2 regions of the Allobosea sp. Root670 genome follow, and region 1 is predicted to be linked to the other one. Evidence: predicted binding sites of a transcription regulator. Region 1 holds the regulator's gene; the other holds the start of a gene.

What was found. Region 1 encodes LexA, which represses DNA repair genes until DNA is damaged. Its sites were predicted from a motif close to TGTTCNNNNTGTGTTCNG; they were not measured.
Region 2: ASE61_RS24095 (helicase-related protein) is a predicted target of LexA. The motif match lies at 3,505-3,522, and genes of this name have one in related genera.

What each region holds. Positions count from the first base shown of each region.
Region 1 covers NZ_LMJU01000015.1:472,594-480,240, forward strand. Annotated here, with positions in the region: gene trpD (anthranilate phosphoribosyltransferase) at 1-401, shown strand, start outside; gene trpC (indole-3-glycerol phosphate synthase TrpC) at 409-1,215, shown strand; gene moaC (cyclic pyranopterin monophosphate synthase MoaC) at 1,212-1,694, shown strand; gene glp (gephyrin-like molybdotransferase Glp) at 1,694-2,905, shown strand; gene lexA (transcriptional repressor LexA) at 2,986-3,693, shown strand; gene ASE61_RS14705 (ComEC/Rec2 family competence protein) at 3,687-5,978, opposite strand; gene gltX (glutamate--tRNA ligase) at 6,131-7,552, shown strand.
Region 2 covers NZ_LMJU01000020.1:77,325-84,971, forward strand. Annotated here, with positions in the region: gene ASE61_RS24075 (M3 family oligoendopeptidase) at 1-22, shown strand, start outside; gene ASE61_RS24080 (outer membrane beta-barrel protein) at 122-1,657, opposite strand; gene ASE61_RS24085 (KpsF/GutQ family sugar-phosphate isomerase) at 1,808-2,782, shown strand; gene ASE61_RS24090 (MerR family transcriptional regulator) at 2,879-3,298, shown strand; gene ASE61_RS24095 (helicase-related protein) at 3,605-6,946, shown strand; gene ASE61_RS24100 (RNA-binding S4 domain-containing protein) at 6,968-7,276, shown strand; gene fdxA (ferredoxin FdxA) at 7,447-7,647, shown strand, end outside.

The DNA.
Region 1 (7,647 bases):
TCAAGGTGCTCGCCTCCTTCGGCTCGACCCGCGTCTGGGCCGTGCACGGCTCGGACGGGCTCGACGAGATCACCACGACAGGCCCGACCCGCGTCGTCTCGCTGGAGAACGGGAAGATCGAAAGCTTCTCGATCAGCCCCGCCGATGTCGGCCTTGAACCTGCAAAGCCCGAAGTCCTGCGCGGCGGCACGCCGGAGGAGAACGCGGCGGCGCTCAACGCCGTGCTCGCCGGCGAGAAGACCGGCTTCCGCGACATTGCCGCCTTCAATGCGGCTGCGGCGCTGCTCGTCGCCGGCAAGGCCCGGGATTTGAAGGACGGCTTCGCCCAGGCGACGGCCGCGCTCGATTCCGGCAAGGCCAAGGCGACGCTCGCCGCGCTCGTCAAAGCCTCGAACGCGTGAGGCCGGCATGACCGACATCCTCGCGAAGATCGAAGCCTATAAGCGCCAGGAGATCGCGGCAGCCAAGGCCGCGGTCCCGCAGGCCGAGATCGAGCGCCGGGCACGTGCGGCCAGCAAGCCGCGCGGCTTTGCTGACGCGCTCGCAAACAAGCTCGCTCAGGGCACGCCCGCTCTGATCGCCGAGATCAAGAAGGCGAGCCCCTCCAAGGGCCTGATCCGCGCCGATTTCGACCCGCCTTCGCTCGCCCGCGCCTATGCGGCCGGCGGCGCTGCCTGCCTCTCCGTCCTGACCGACGCGCCGTCCTTCCAGGGGCGGCCGGAATTCCTCACCGAAGCGCGGGAGGCTGCCGGCCTGCCGGCACTGCGCAAGGATTTCCTCTACGAGCCCTATCAGGTCTACGAGGCCCGCAGCTGGGGCGCCGACTGCATCCTGGTCATCATGGCCGGTGTCGACGACGCCACCGCCAGGGCGCTGAACGAGACCGCGCGCGAACTCGGCATGGATGTCCTCGTCGAGGTCCATGACGATGCCGAGCTCGACCGGGCGCTCAAGCTCGAAAGCCGGCTGCTCGGCATCAACAACCGCGACCTGCGCAGCTTCAATGTCGATCTCGCCGTGACCGAGCGATTGGCGCCGCGTGTGCCGGTTGACCGGATCGTCATCAGCGAGAGCGGCATCTTCACGCATGACGACATCGCCCGGCTCAATCCGATCGGCGTCAACAGCTTCCTCGTCGGCGAGAGCCTGATGCGGCAGGCCGACGTCACCGCCGCGACGCAGGCGCTGCTGACCGGCAAGGCCGTCGCGGCGTGAGCCGGCTCAGCCATCTCGACGCGCAAGGCCAGGCGCATATGGTCGATGTCGGCGGTAAGGCCGAGACGACCCGCATGGCGATCGCCGAGGGCCAGGTCGTCATGGCGCCGGAGACGATCGCGATCGTGCGCGACGGCAACGCCAAGAAGGGCGACGTGCTCGGCACCGCGCGCCTCGCCGGCATCATGGCGGCGAAGCGCACGCATGAATTGATCCCGCTCTGCCACCCGCTGCTGCTCAGCAAGATCGCCGTCGATCTCGCGATCGACGAGGCCTTGCCAGGCGTGCGCGTGCGCGCCGAAGTCAAGATGAAGGGTCAGACCGGCGTCGAGATGGAGGCGCTCACCGCCGTCTCCGTCGCCTGTCTCACCGTCTACGACATGGTCAAGGCGGTCGACCGGGCGATGCGGATCGAGAACATCCGCCTGCTGCACAAGTCCGGCGGCCAGTCCGGCGATTACGAGGCGAAAGCTAGCTGATGGCGCTCACCCCGGTCCCCGTCGCGCGCAAGGCGCTGCTCGACAGCATTCCGGGGCCGACCGGGGCGGAAACCCTGCCGCTGGCGCAATGCGCCTGGCGGGTGCTGGCCGGTGAGGTCAAGGCCCTCAGGACGCAACCGCCCTTCGCCAATTCCGCCATGGATGGCTATGCCGTGCGCGGCGACGAGATGGCGGAAGGCGTTTCGCTCACTGTCATCGGCGAATCCGCTGCCGGCCGGGCCTATGAGGGCGCGGTCGGGCCAGGACAGGCGGTGCGCATCTTCACGGGCGCACCGATGCCTGAAGGCGCCGACACCATCCTGATGCAGGAAGATGCCGACGGCGTCGACAGCCCGGTGATCCGCGTCCGCGTGCCGCCAGCTAAAGGCAAGTTCCTCCGCGCCGCAGGGCTCGATTTCCATGAAGGCGACGTGCTGCTTCAAGCCGGGCGCGCACTCGACAGCGCCGCCCTCGGCCTTGCTGCCGCGATGGGGCATCCGACTTTGCCTGTCCGGCGGAAGCCTCGGGTGGCGATTCTCGCCACCGGAGACGAACTGGTGGCGCCGGGCGAACCTGTGGGCCGCGACCAGATCGTCGCCTCGAACTCGTTCTCGCTCGCCGCGCTGGTCGAGAAGGCCGGCGGCACTGTCATCGATCTCGGCATCGCCCGTGACGACCATGCCGATCTCGCCAGCAAGATCGCAAGGGCGGGCGAGGCCGACGCCGATGTGCTGATCACGCTCGGCGGGGCCTCGGTCGGCGCGCATGATCTCGTGCAGGAAGCGCTGACGCGGGCCGGCATGACGCTGGGCTTCTGGAAGATCGCGATGCGGCCGGGCAAGCCGATGATGACCGGACGCCTCGGCCGGATGGTCGTGGTCGGGCTGCCGGGCAATCCGGTCTCCTCGATCGTCTGCGGCCATCTCTTCGTGCTGCCCTTGATCGAGGCGCTGCTCGGCATCGCGGACGCCGATCGCGACCGCAGCATCCCCGCCATTCTGGGACGCGACATGCCCGGCAATGACGAGCGCGAGGATTACCTGCGCTCGGAGCTCACGCTGACGCCGGAAGGCTGGGTGGCGACGCCCTTCGACCGGCAGGATTCCTCGATGCTCGGCACGCTGGCGCGCGCTCAGGCCCTGACGATCCGCCCGGCCCATGCCGCTACCGCGAAGAAAGGCGAGGCCTGCCGCATCCTGCCCTTGCGGTAGCGGCTTGCGGAACACAAGCAGAACGCGTATGGTGTTCGTGCTTTGTTTCGAATCTGCGCATTGAGGGGCTGGCGGCGACCATGCTGACACGCAAGCAACATGAACTCCTGCGCTTCATCCAGGAACGCTTGCGCGAAAGTGGCGTGCCGCCCTCCTTCGACGAGATGAAGGATGCGCTCGACCTGCGCTCGAAATCCGGCATTCACCGCCTGATCATGGCCCTGGAGGAGCGCGGCTTCATCCGCCGCCTGCCGAACCGGGCGCGTGCGCTCGAAGTCATCAAGATGCCGGATGGGCTCGGCGCGCCTCAGGCACGGCCCCGCTTCAGCCCGGCCATCGTCCAGGGCGGCCTGGGCTCACAGCCCAGCGTGGCCAAGCCGCGCCCTGCCGAGGACGACAGCCGGCATTCCATCGCCATCCCGGTGATGGGCCGCATCGCGGCGGGTACGCCGATCTCGGCGATCCAGAGCCGCAGCCACACCGTTTCGCTGCCGCCGGACATGCTCGGCTCCGGCGAGCATTACGCGCTGGAAGTGCGCGGTGATTCGATGGTCGAGGCCGGCATTCTCGACGGCGACACCGTCGTCATCCGCAGGCAGGACACGGCCAATACCGGCGACATCGTCGTGGCACTGATCGATGACGAGGAAGCGACGCTGAAGCGCCTGCGCAAGCGCGGCTCCTCGATCGCGCTCGAAGCGGCGAACCCGGCCTACGAGACCCGTGTGCTCGGCCCCGACCGGGTCAAGATCCAGGGCCGGCTGGTCAATCTGATGCGGCGCTACTGAAGGCGTTCGGTGTCGGCCTCGGCTTCGTTGTCGGCGGCCGGTGCGGGCTGTACGGTGACCGACTGATTGGTGGGACGCGTGCCTGGCTCCGTCAGGCGTCGCTCGCGCCGGCGGCTCCAGGGCCGCTCACTGTCGGACTGCTCCGCGATATGGCTGCTCCATCCCGACGCCGTCCGGTAGAGCGAGGTCGCGCCGTCGCGTGATAGCGTCATGCGCTCGACCAGCCTGGCCTTGCAGGTGCCGCCCCAGGGGATGGCGGTGATGACGAGGTCGGCGCGCTGGCAATCCTCGATGATGGCGAGTCGCTCGCGCGTATAGGAGATTGTGCGCTTGTCGGCGGTCTGCGCAACGCATGCCAGCCGGTCGCAGGCGATGCCGGCGCGCAAGCTGGGATCGTCGGGCGAGCGGCTGTCGCCATCGGCGGCGAGCCATTGCTGCAGGACGAAGCGGCTGGGCTTGCCGGCGATGGCGAGGCGCCCGTCGGGACCGCGCACGGCCATCCCGGAGCCATCGCGCTCGATCAGGATTTCCGGCCGCTCCGGCTTTCCGGCGATCGCGACGCCGAAGATCAGCGGCAAGGCCGCAAGCCAGCGCCAAGCCGTGGTCCAGAGCGTCAGCCACAACAGCGTCATCGCAAAGCAGGCCAGCACGCCTGAGCCGAAAGCCGCCACCGTCACGGTGGAATGGTCGATGGCCGCGACCCAATGCGCCACCTTGAGGACGACGTCGGAGGCGAGCCCCATCAGGGCCCAGGCCGGCCAGTCCAGCCCGAACGGATAGGCGAGCACGCCGAACACCGCCGCCGGCATGACGAAGAGCGAGACGAAGGGCAGCGCCATGGCGTTGCCGAGCAGGCCGAAGGGATTGAAGGTCTGGAAGTGATAGGCTCCGAAGGGCGCCGTCGCGGCGGTGGCCAGCATGGTGGTGACGAGGATGCCAAGCGCCGCCGTCCAAACGGCTCCGAGCGGCCAGGGCAACACGCGCGGCGGCTCGGTGCGGCTTCGCCCTTCCCAGCGTTCCGCGAAGGCGATCAGCGCCGCGACCGCACCGAAGGACATCTGGAAGCTCGGCCCGAGCAAGGCCTCCGGCTCGCGCAGCAGCACCATCATGGCGGCCAGCGCGAGATTGCGCATGCTGAGCGCGGCGCGGTCGACGAGGATCGCGCCGAGCATGACCAGCGTCATGATGAGCGAGCGCTCGGTCGCGACATCGCTCCCGGAAAAGATGCAATAGGCGGTCGCGCCGAGCATCGCCGCTGCCGCCGCGATCTTCTTGACCGGCCAGTGCAGCGCCACCGTCTGCGACAGGACCAGCAGCGCCCGGACCAGCCAGAAGATCGTTCCAGCGGCGAGCACCATGTGCAGGCCCGAGATCGAGACGATGTGATAGATGCCGGCGGCGCGCAGGTCGTTGTTCGTCGCTTCGGTGATCAGGCCGCGCTTGCCGGTGACGAGCGCCGCGGCGACCGCCCCGCCCTGCCCGCCTCCGACCTCGGCGATGCGCTTCGTCAGCGCGTTGCGGGCGCGGTCGATCATCACATCGATCGCAAGGCGCGTCGGCATCGGATGGGGCGCGGGCGCGAGCGCGATCTTGCCGGAGATGCTGCCGACAGCGCCGATCCCGCGGAAGAAGGCATCACGGCCGAAATCATAGCCGCCGGCCCGCGCCGGTCCCGGCGGCGGCAGCAAGCGCGCCGTGGCAATGATATGGTCGCCCGGTGCCACGGAGCCTTGCCGAATATTGACGCGGACGCGCTTCGGACGCTGATCAGCCGGCACATTCGCGAGATCCGTCACCAGCAGCACGAGCCGCGCGCCCTTGTCGCGGGCCTCGACGCTCTCGATGAAGCCGGAGAGCTTGCCGATCCGCGGCCGCTCCAGCATCGGCGCGGCGATATCGGCCGTGCGCCAGACCCCGGCGGCGAAGCCGGCGAAAGCAGCGGCTGCGGCGAGGCAAGCCATCGCGGCGAAGCGGCGCAGGCGCAGGGCGAAGGCCAGTGCAGCACTCAGGGCCAGGCCGAGCAGCGGCGCCCAGAGTGCCGGCTCACGATCGGCCGCGAAATAGAGCAGGATGCCGGCGCCCATCGCGATCGGCAGCCAGAGGAAGGGACGCCGCCTTTCGGCCTCAAGGGCGAAGCCTTGCTGGAGCTGAAGCCAAAGCTGCCGAAGCAGGGCGCGGAGGCCTGCCGCCAGCGAGGCCGGAACATGGAGGCGAGCCGGCAAGGCATCGGCGCGCGCGCCGCGCCGGCTTCCCGATTGCCCCTGCCCCGGCGGCGCCGGCTGCATCGCCCGCCTCCCCTGCCGGCGCTGCGATTTGACCGCTTAACGTTTCCGGCCAAGCCATGTTACAGGGCGCGCGCCGGTTGTCATGTCTCAACCTGCGCCATCCCCTGTCTTGCCCCGGACGGCCCTGCGCCGCCCGGCCGGAGTTTCCTCCCATGAGCAACGCCGTCGTCACGCGCTTTGCGCCCTCGCCCACCGGTTTCCTGCATATCGGCGGAGCCCGGACCGCGCTGTTCAACTGGCTCTATTCGCGCCGGCAAGGCGGCAAGATGCTGCTGCGCATCGAGGATACCGACCGGGAACGCTCGACCGACGCGGCGATCGCCGCGATTCTTGACGGGCTGGAATGGCTCGGCCTCGATTGGGACGGGCAGACTGTCTACCAGTTCCAGCGCGTGGCGCGGCATCGCGAGGTCGCCGAGCAGATGCTTGCCGCCGGCAAGGCCTATCACTGCTATGCGACCCAGGCCGAGCTCGAGGAGATGCGCGAGAAGGCACGCGCCGAGGGCAAGCCGCTGCGCTATGACGGGCGCTGGCGCGACCGCGACCCGGCGACGGCGCCGGAAGGCGCAAAGCCGGTGATCCGCCTCAAGGCGCCGCAGACCGGCGAGACCGTGGTCAATGACGAGGTCCAGGGCCGCGTCGTCTGGCAGAACGAGAATCTCGACGATCTCGTTCTCCTGCGCTCGGACGGCACGCCGACCTATATGCTCGCCGTCGTCGTCGACGATCACGACATGGGCGTCACCCATATCATCCGCGGCGACGACCACCTGACCAACGCCGCCCGCCAGACCCAGATCTACGAGGCGCTGGGCTGGGACGTGCCGAGCATGTCGCATATCCCGCTGATCCACGGCTCGGACGGTGCCAAGCTCTCGAAGCGGCATGGCGCGCTCGGCATCGATGCCTATCGCTCGATGGGCTACCTGCCGGCGGCTCTGCGCAACTATCTGGTGCGGCTGGGCTGGAGCCATGGCGACCAGGAGGTCTTCTCGACGCAGGAGATGATCGACGCCTTCAATCTCTCCTCGATCGGCCGTTCGCCGGCGCGCTTCGACTACGCCAAGCTGGAGAACCTCAACGGCCTCTACATGCGCCAGTCCGATGATGTGGAGCTGCTCGCTGCGCTCAAGGTCATCCTGCCGGAGATCGGACCGGCGCGTGGACTTGGGCCGACGCTCTCACCGGAGCTGGAAGCGAAGTTCCTTGCCGCCATGCCCGGCCTCAAGGAGCGCGCCAAGACGCTGATCGAACTGCTCGACAGCGCCTTCTATCTCTATGCCCAGCGCCCGCTGCAGCTCGACGACAAGGCCAAGGGCCTGCTCGACGAAGCCGCGCGCCAGCGCCTGCCGAAGATCGCGGAAAAGCTCGCTGCCGTCGGCGACTGGACGCCTGCGCCGCTCGAAGCGGCGGTGCGCGCCTATGTCGAGGAAAGCGGGCTCAAGCTCGGCCAGGCCGCGCAGCCGCTGCGCGCAGCGCTGACCGGCCGGGCGATGTCGCCGGGCCTCTTCGACGTCATGGCCGTTCTGGGTCGTGAAGAGACGCTGGCGCGGCTCGCCGACCAGACGGCTTGAACGGCTCCGATCCAGGTTTTGGCCTGCCCGAAAAGCCTGCCAACTCCCGATCCCATGGACCGACCGCCGCCTTGCGAAAGGCGACGGCACTGATG
Region 2 (7,647 bases), on a different contig from region 1:
CGAGCTGGAAGGGATGGAGTGAGGCTAGGCCGTCATGGCCGGGCCTGACCCGGCCATCTCGGAAACCAGCGCCTTCCGGTCATGAGATGCTCGGGTCAAGCCCGAGCATGACGGCTCATCTTCAGAACTGCACCCTCAAGCCCACCAGCGAGACATTCGCGGTGTAATCCGAGCCCTGCGCTGTCGAGTTCAGGCGCTCATGGGTGAAGCTCGCGCGCACGGCGAAGGTGCGCGTCAGCTTGTATTCGAGCCGCGCGCCGACATTGGTGTAGTCCTCGCGCAGGCCCTGGCCGTCATATTCGGTGCGGCTGAAATTGGTGAAGCCGGTGACAGTGAGGTTGCGGCGCAAGGCATGCGCCACTTCCAGCGTCGCGCGCCGCACGGTCGTGCCCGACGAGCCGGCGATCGTGGTGTCGCCGAGCTCGGCGCCGCCGCGCAGGGTCACGGTCGTCAACGGCGTCGGCGACCACAGCACCGCGGCATCGCCGACGAAGCCGCGCAGGTTCTTCAGGCGCGTATCGTCATATTTGCGATCCTGATAGCCGCCCGAGACCTCGCCGGTGAGCTGCCGGCTGATCTCGAAGGTCGAGCCGACGCGCCCGGTCACGCCGTTCGAGGAGCGCATATAGCCGCTGGAATCGCTCTTCTCGTCGAACTCGCGCTGGTCGATCTCGGCCTGGACGAAGGGCTTGAAGCCGGGCGTGACCTCGTAGGCGGCGCGCAGGCGCAGGCCGTACTGGGTCATGTTCCGGTCCTTCTGCGACAGCATCGCACCGTTTGAGAGGCGGGCATCCTCGTAGTCGCTGCGGTCGACCGAACCGCGCAGCGTCAATTGCAGCCGGTTGATGTCATGCGTGACGCCGGCAGAGGCACCATACTGGTAGATCTGCGGGCGGCCGGTCACGTTGGCGGTCAGGTCCGGCGAGCCCGGCCGCTGCGTGTCGAGCTTGAGCCGCGATTCCAGGAGGATGCGGGTGTCGCGGGTCGCATCGAGACGCAGGTCGAGATTGCCCTCGGCATCGGGACGGGAGGCGTCCTTGGCGCGGAAGAATTCGAGGTAGCCGCCGCGCAGCTGACCCTTGAGCTCGTGGACGTTCCAGTCGGACTGGATCGCCAGTTCGCCCTCGTGGCGGCTATAGGCCGAGCCCTTGGTGCCCGGAGCCGATGTGCGCTGCGGATTGGTATCGTAGCCGATCGAATTGGTGACCGAGGGACGCAAGGTGACCGAGCCGATCCGGATGCCGAGCGCGGCATAGGGGTCTTCCTCGCTCGCCGGGCGGCGCCGGGGCGGTGGGGGAGCGGGAGGTGGCGGCGGTGGCAGCACCGTGACAGCGGGCGGTGGCGCGCGGAACTGGCGCTGGGTGACGCCGCGCAGCGTCGGCGCCTGGATCGGTTGGCTGGCGCGCGGCGGCTGCCGCCCCGAAACCGCCGACCCCTGCCGCTGGGCCAGCCCGGCGGGATCGCGGACGGCTTCCGGCTCGGCGGTGGCGGGCGTCAGATCGGGCTGGGGAGCTGCCGGCTGCTGCGCGACGTAAGCCGGGGTGCCGGTCCTGAGATCGCCGCGCGGCATCTGCTGTGCCTGCGCCGCCGTATGGGCGAGCGCAAGCCCGGCCAAAGCCGTTCCGGACAGAAGCAGGGTCGTCGCGCGGCCGGACACGGGCGTCGCAGGGCTCCAGAAGACGGGGCGCGCGGATTTCGCGCATGGTTAATGGAGTTAGAACGAACAGGGTTAAGGAGCCGTCAACACTGGTCGACTGCGTCGACAGGCGGTGGAAATGACTGATGGCGCCGTGCTACAGCGCGCGGCATGACAGCCGATATCCGCGATTCCGCCCTCCGCACCATCGCCACCGAGCGCGCCGGGCTCGATGCACTCCATGCCGCCCTAGCGGATGGGCTGGGCCAGCCTTTCACTGAGGCCGTGGCGATGATCCGGGGCTCGAGCGGGCGCGTGATCGTCTCCGGCATGGGCAAGTCCGGCCATGTCGGGCGCAAGCTCACGGCGACGCTGGCCTCGACCGGGACGCCCGCACATTTCGTCCACCCGGCCGAGGCGAGCCATGGCGATCTCGGCATGGTCCAGCCCGAGGATGTCGTAATCGCGCTGTCCTGGTCCGGCGAGGCGGTCGAACTCGCCGCGCTCGTCGGTTACACGCGCCGCTTCCGCGTCGGGCTGATCGCCATCACCGCCAATGCCGAGAGCACATTGGGCAAGGAAGCGGATATCGCGCTCGTCCTGCCCAAGGCGACGGAGGCCTGTCCGAACGGGCTCGCGCCGACGACCTCGACGACGATGCAGATGGCGCTCGGCGATGCACTCGCCGTGGCGCTGCTGGAGGCGCGCGGCTTCTCGCGGCAGGATTTCTTCGTCTACCACCCCGGCGGCAAGCTTGGTGCACAGCTTAAGACCGTCGAGAGCATCATGCATCGTGGTGCCGATTTGCCGCTGATCGGTTTGGACACGCTGCTGCCCGACGTCATCGCGATGATCTCGGACAAGGGCTTCGGCTGTGCCGTGGTGATGGACCTGGACGGCAAGCTCGCCGGTGTCGTCACCGACGGCGATCTGCGTCGCAAGGCAGCGATGGGCGGTGGGGTCTCGCTCAGGGCGCGCGATATCATGACGGTGAATCCGCGCCGCGTCGGCCTCGACACGCTCGCGGTCGAGGCGCTGGAACTGGTCAACCGCAGCCGGATCACGGCGCTGATCGTGGTCGATGCCGAAGATCGTCCGGCCGGGCTCGTCCATGTCCATGACCTGCTGGCGATGGGCGTGGCTTGATCGAGCTTGCAAACGGGCTGGGCAGGGTTATCTGAAGCTATAGGAACTATAGCTTCTTGAGGTGACGCGATGACTGCTGCCGGTAAGCTCGAGCGCGTGATGCCGATCGGCGCGCTGGCCGATCGCACCGGGGTCAAGGTCGAGACCATCCGCTATTACGAGCAGGTCGGTCTGCTGCCGCCGCCTGAGCGTTCCGAGGGCAATCAGCGCCGCTATGGCCGGCGCCATGCCGAGCGGCTCGCCTTCATCAAGCATGCGCGCGATCTCGGCTTCGCGGTCGAGAACATCCGCACCCTTCTGAAGCTCTCGGATACGCCGGGCATGGCTTGCGACGAGGCGCATGCGATTTCGGTCGCCCATCTCGACGAGGTCCGCGACAAGATCGCGAAATTGCGCTCGCTGGAGAAGGAGCTGGAGCGGATCGCCACGACCTGCTCGGGCGGCGTCGCGGCTTGCGATTGCGCGATCATCGAGGCCTTGGCCGATCATGGGCAGTGCGACCACGCTCATCATTGAGGCGCGCGGGCAGATCGGAAATCTGCCTTGCCTCTCGTCTCCGGGCTGAAAAGGCTTAAATAGGATTCCTGCCGGGCGGCTTTTGCGCTGCTCTGCCACGCCATTCCGGGAGGGCGCGATGACGACATGGCCCATGCCGCCAGGGCACGGATTCCGAAAAGGGAACAAAACCCGATTCTGCCGGAGTCAGCGATTCGGCCCCGCTTCGTTCCAGACTCGTTCTTGTAAGGCCTGCTCTTAAGACCTGCATCGACCCCGTCCACGCTCCCGCCCGTATGGGCGGGCGATTTGATCGGCTCCTTCGCCTTGCTTCCTTTCCGTTCGCTGCCGCCCGCCGCCCGCGCCAATAGCGTCACGGCCGTGCTGGGCCCGACCAATACCGGCAAGACCCATCTCGCCATCGAGCGCATGGTCGCCCATCCCACCGGCATGATCGGGCTGCCGCTCCGCTTGCTCGCGCGCGAGGTCTATCAGCGCGTCGTCGACAAGGTCGGCCCCGAGGCCGTCGCGCTCGTCACCGGCGAGGAGAAGATCAAGCCGGAGCGGCCGCGCTTCTGGGTCTGCACGGTCGAGGCGATGCCGCGTGACCTTGCCGTCGATTTCGTGGCGATCGACGAGATCCAGCTCGCTTCCGATCTCGACCGCGGCCATGTCTTCACCGACCGCCTGCTCAACCGGCGAGGCCGGGCCGAGACCATGCTGATCGGCGCTGCGACGATGCGTCCGCTGATCGAGCAGCTCATGCCCGGCGTGAACGTCGTCACGCGCCCGCGCCTGTCGAACCTGACCTTCGCCGGTGATCGCAAGATCACGCGCCTGCCGCCGCGCTCGGCCATCGTCGCCTTCTCGGTCGAGGAGGTCTATGCCATCGCAGAACTGATCCGCCGGCAGAAGGGCGGGGCGGCCGTGGTGCTGGGCGCTCTCTCGCCGCGGACCCGCAACGCCCAGGTCGAGATCTACCAGTCCGGCGATGTCGATTATCTCGTCGCGACCGATGCGATCGGCATGGGGCTCAATCTCGACGTCAACCACATCGCCTTCGCCGCCGACAAGAAATTCGACGGGCATCATTACCGCAAGCTCAACCCGGCTGAGTTCGGCCAGATCGCCGGGCGTGCCGGGCGGCATCTGCGCGACGGCACCTTCGGCACCAGCGGGCGCTGCCCGCCTTTCGACGCGGAACTGGTCGACGCGATCGAGAATCACCGCTTCGAGCCGATCCGCCAGATGCAGTGGCGCAATTCCGATCTCGACCTGCGCTCGATCGGCGGCCTGCTCGAGACGCTCAACCTCCAGCCATCCGAACAGGGGCTGACGCGCGCACTGATCGCAGAGGACATGTCGACGCTGGAAATCCTGGCGAAGGACCCGGATATTGTACGCTTGGCGCAGGGCCGCGCCGGCGTCGAGCGGCTCTGGGAGGTCTGCGGTCTGCCGGATTACCGCAAGATTTCGCCGATGCAGCATGCCGATCTCGCGACGACGCTGTATCTCAGGCTGATGCGCCATGGCCGGCTCGATGCCGACTGGTATGCGGCGCAGCTGGCTGCGCTCGACCGGACCGATGGCGAGATCGATACGCTCTCGGCGCGGATCGCGCAGGTCCGGACCTGGACCTTCGTCGCCAATCGTCCCGACTGGTTACCTGATCCAGAGCATTGGCAGGGCATGGCGCGTCTTGTAGAGGACAAGCTGTCGGATGCTCTGCACGAGCGTCTGGCCCACCGATTTGTCGATCGGCGCACCAGTGTCCTGATGCGCCGCTTGCGGGAGAATGCGATGTTGGAGGCTGAGGTCACCGCGACGGGCGACGTGCTCGTCGAGGGCCAGCATGTGGGGATGCTGCAGGGCTTCCGCTTTACGGCGGATCCGAAGGCCGGGGGGCCGGAGGTCAAGGCCCTGAACCTGGCGGCGATGAAGGCGCTCGGCTCCGAGATCGAGGCGAGGGCGGCGCGCGTCGTGCTGGCGGGCGACGATGCCTTCCTGCTCTCGCATGACGGGCTGGTGCGCTGGACCGGCGAGCCGGTCGCGCGCCTGACGGCCGGCGAGAAGGTGCTCGAGCCACGGCTGCGCCTGCTGGTGGAAGAGCATCTCACCGGCCCCGCACGCGAGCAGGTCGAGGGCCGGCTCAATCTCTGGCTGAAGAATCACGTCACCCGCCTGCTCGGCGCGGTCCAGATTCTGGAAGCGGCCGAGAACGTCACCGGCATTGCGCGAGGCATCGCCTATCAGGCGGCCGAGGCGCTGGGCGTGCTCGAACGCGCCAAGGTCGGTGACGAGATGAAGGCGCTCGACCAGGAGGGCCGTGCGGCGCTACGCCAGCTCGGCATTCGTTTCGGTGCTTTCCACATCTATATGCCGGCGCTGCTGAAGCCCGCGCCGCGTGCGCTCGCCGCCCAGCTCTGGGCGCTGAAGCATGGCGGGCCGGAGACGGCCGGGCTCGACGACATCGCGCATCTGGCGGCGTCCGGCCGTACTTCCTTCCCGGTCGACAAGGCCGTGCCGAAGGGGCTCTACCGCGCTGCCGGGTACCGCGTCTGCGGCGAGCGGGCGGTGCGCGTCGATATCCTGGAGCGCCTCGCCGACCTCATCCGTCCGGCGATCGCCTATCGCCCCGGCGTCACGCAAGGGGTGCCGCCCACCGGCGCCGCCGATCAGGACGGCTTTGTCGCCACGGGCGCGATGACTTCGCTCGTCGGCTGCGCCGGCGAGGATTTCGCCTCGATCCTGCGTTCGCTGGGCTATGTCTCGGTGAAGCGTCCGGGGCCTGCGATCACCGTGCCGCTGGCGCCGCCCCCGGCTGCGACCGAGCCGGCCCAGCCTGTCATGGCCCCAGCGGCAGAAGCTGGTACTGAGGGCGCCGCCACGGAGGGTGAAGTCGCAACCGCGCAGACTGAGGCTGAGCCCGCTGCCGGGGCCGAAGGCTCGAGCGAGCCGGCGGCTGCGCTGAACGAGGATGCTCCGGCGGAAGGCGAGGCTGTTGTCGTCGAAGCGCCCGCGGTCGAGACGGCGGATACGCCGATCCTGACCGAAGCCGAGCTGGACACGGTGCGCGAGCCGGTGCCGGCCGATGCGATGGTCGCGCTGCCGGCTGCTGCTGCCGAGGAGCCGGCGCTTGCCGAAGCTTCTGCCACGGAAACCCCTGTTGCCGACGCAGCTCCTGCCGAGCCCGAACTGATCGAGGTCTGGCGGCCGCATCGTCACCAGGGCGGGCGCCGGCCCGAGCAGGGCAATCCGCGTGGCCGCCGCGATGGCGAGCCGCGTCGCGAGGGCGGCGAGCGCCGTGGTGGCGACCGGCCGCAGCGCGAAGGCCGCCCCGGCGGTCCGCGTCGCGACGGGCGGCCCGACAACCGGCCGGCAGCCGCCGCCGGCGGCGAGGGCGCACCGGCACAGCGCCAGGAGCGCCAGGGCGAGCGCCCCCGCCGCGACGACCAGCGGCAGGGCCGGCCTGAAGGCAATCGTGGTCCGCGCCCCGATTTCAAGCGCGACGGCCGCCCTGGCGGTCCGCGGCGCGAGGAGCGGGGCGGTGGTGCCGAGCGTTTCCAGCAGGCGCCGCGTCCGCGCCCGGCCAATCGCGAGCCGGACCCGGATTCGCCCTTCGCCAAGCTCGCGGCCCTCAAGGCCCAGCTCGAGGGCAGCAAGAACTGACACGGGGGAGGCGCGGGCGGCTTGCAGGACGATCGTCAGCGCCTCGACAAATGGCTCTGGTTTGCGCGCTTCGCCCGCAACCGCCCGGCAGCTGTGCGTCTGGTGGAGGACGGCCATGTCCGGATCGAAGGACGGCGCTGCGATAATCCGGCGCAGGGCATCAAGGTCGGAGCGGTGCTGACGCTTGCCCTGCCACATGCGACCGTGGTGGTCAGGGTCCTCGGCTTTGCCGAGCGGCGCGGCTCCTTCGCGGTCGCCCAGGAACTCTATGAGCGGCTCGACGGCGGCAGCGGCGATGCGCCGCTTGCGGAGGCCGGAGGCGAGGATTAAATCCGCGCCCTGTCGGGCGGCAGGTGCCGAAAGCGGGCCGGAGGGTGAAATCTTCTCCGCGGCACGTCCCGGATGACAAATCGTTCTGCCTAAGATCATTAAAACGACCTTGAAACCTGCGCCGGGCAAGGGTTTATGGGGCTGTTTAGAAGCGTTGGAAGGGCCGGCCCATGACCTATGTGGTCACCGAGAACTGCATCAAGTGCAAGTACATGGATTGCGTCGAGGTCTGCCCGGTCGACTGCTTCTATGAGGGCGAGAACATGCTCGTCATCCACCCCGACGAATGCATCGATTGCGGCGTCTGCGAGCCGGAATGCCCGGCCGAGGCGATCAAGCCGGACACCGAGCCGGGCCTCGAAAGCTGGCTG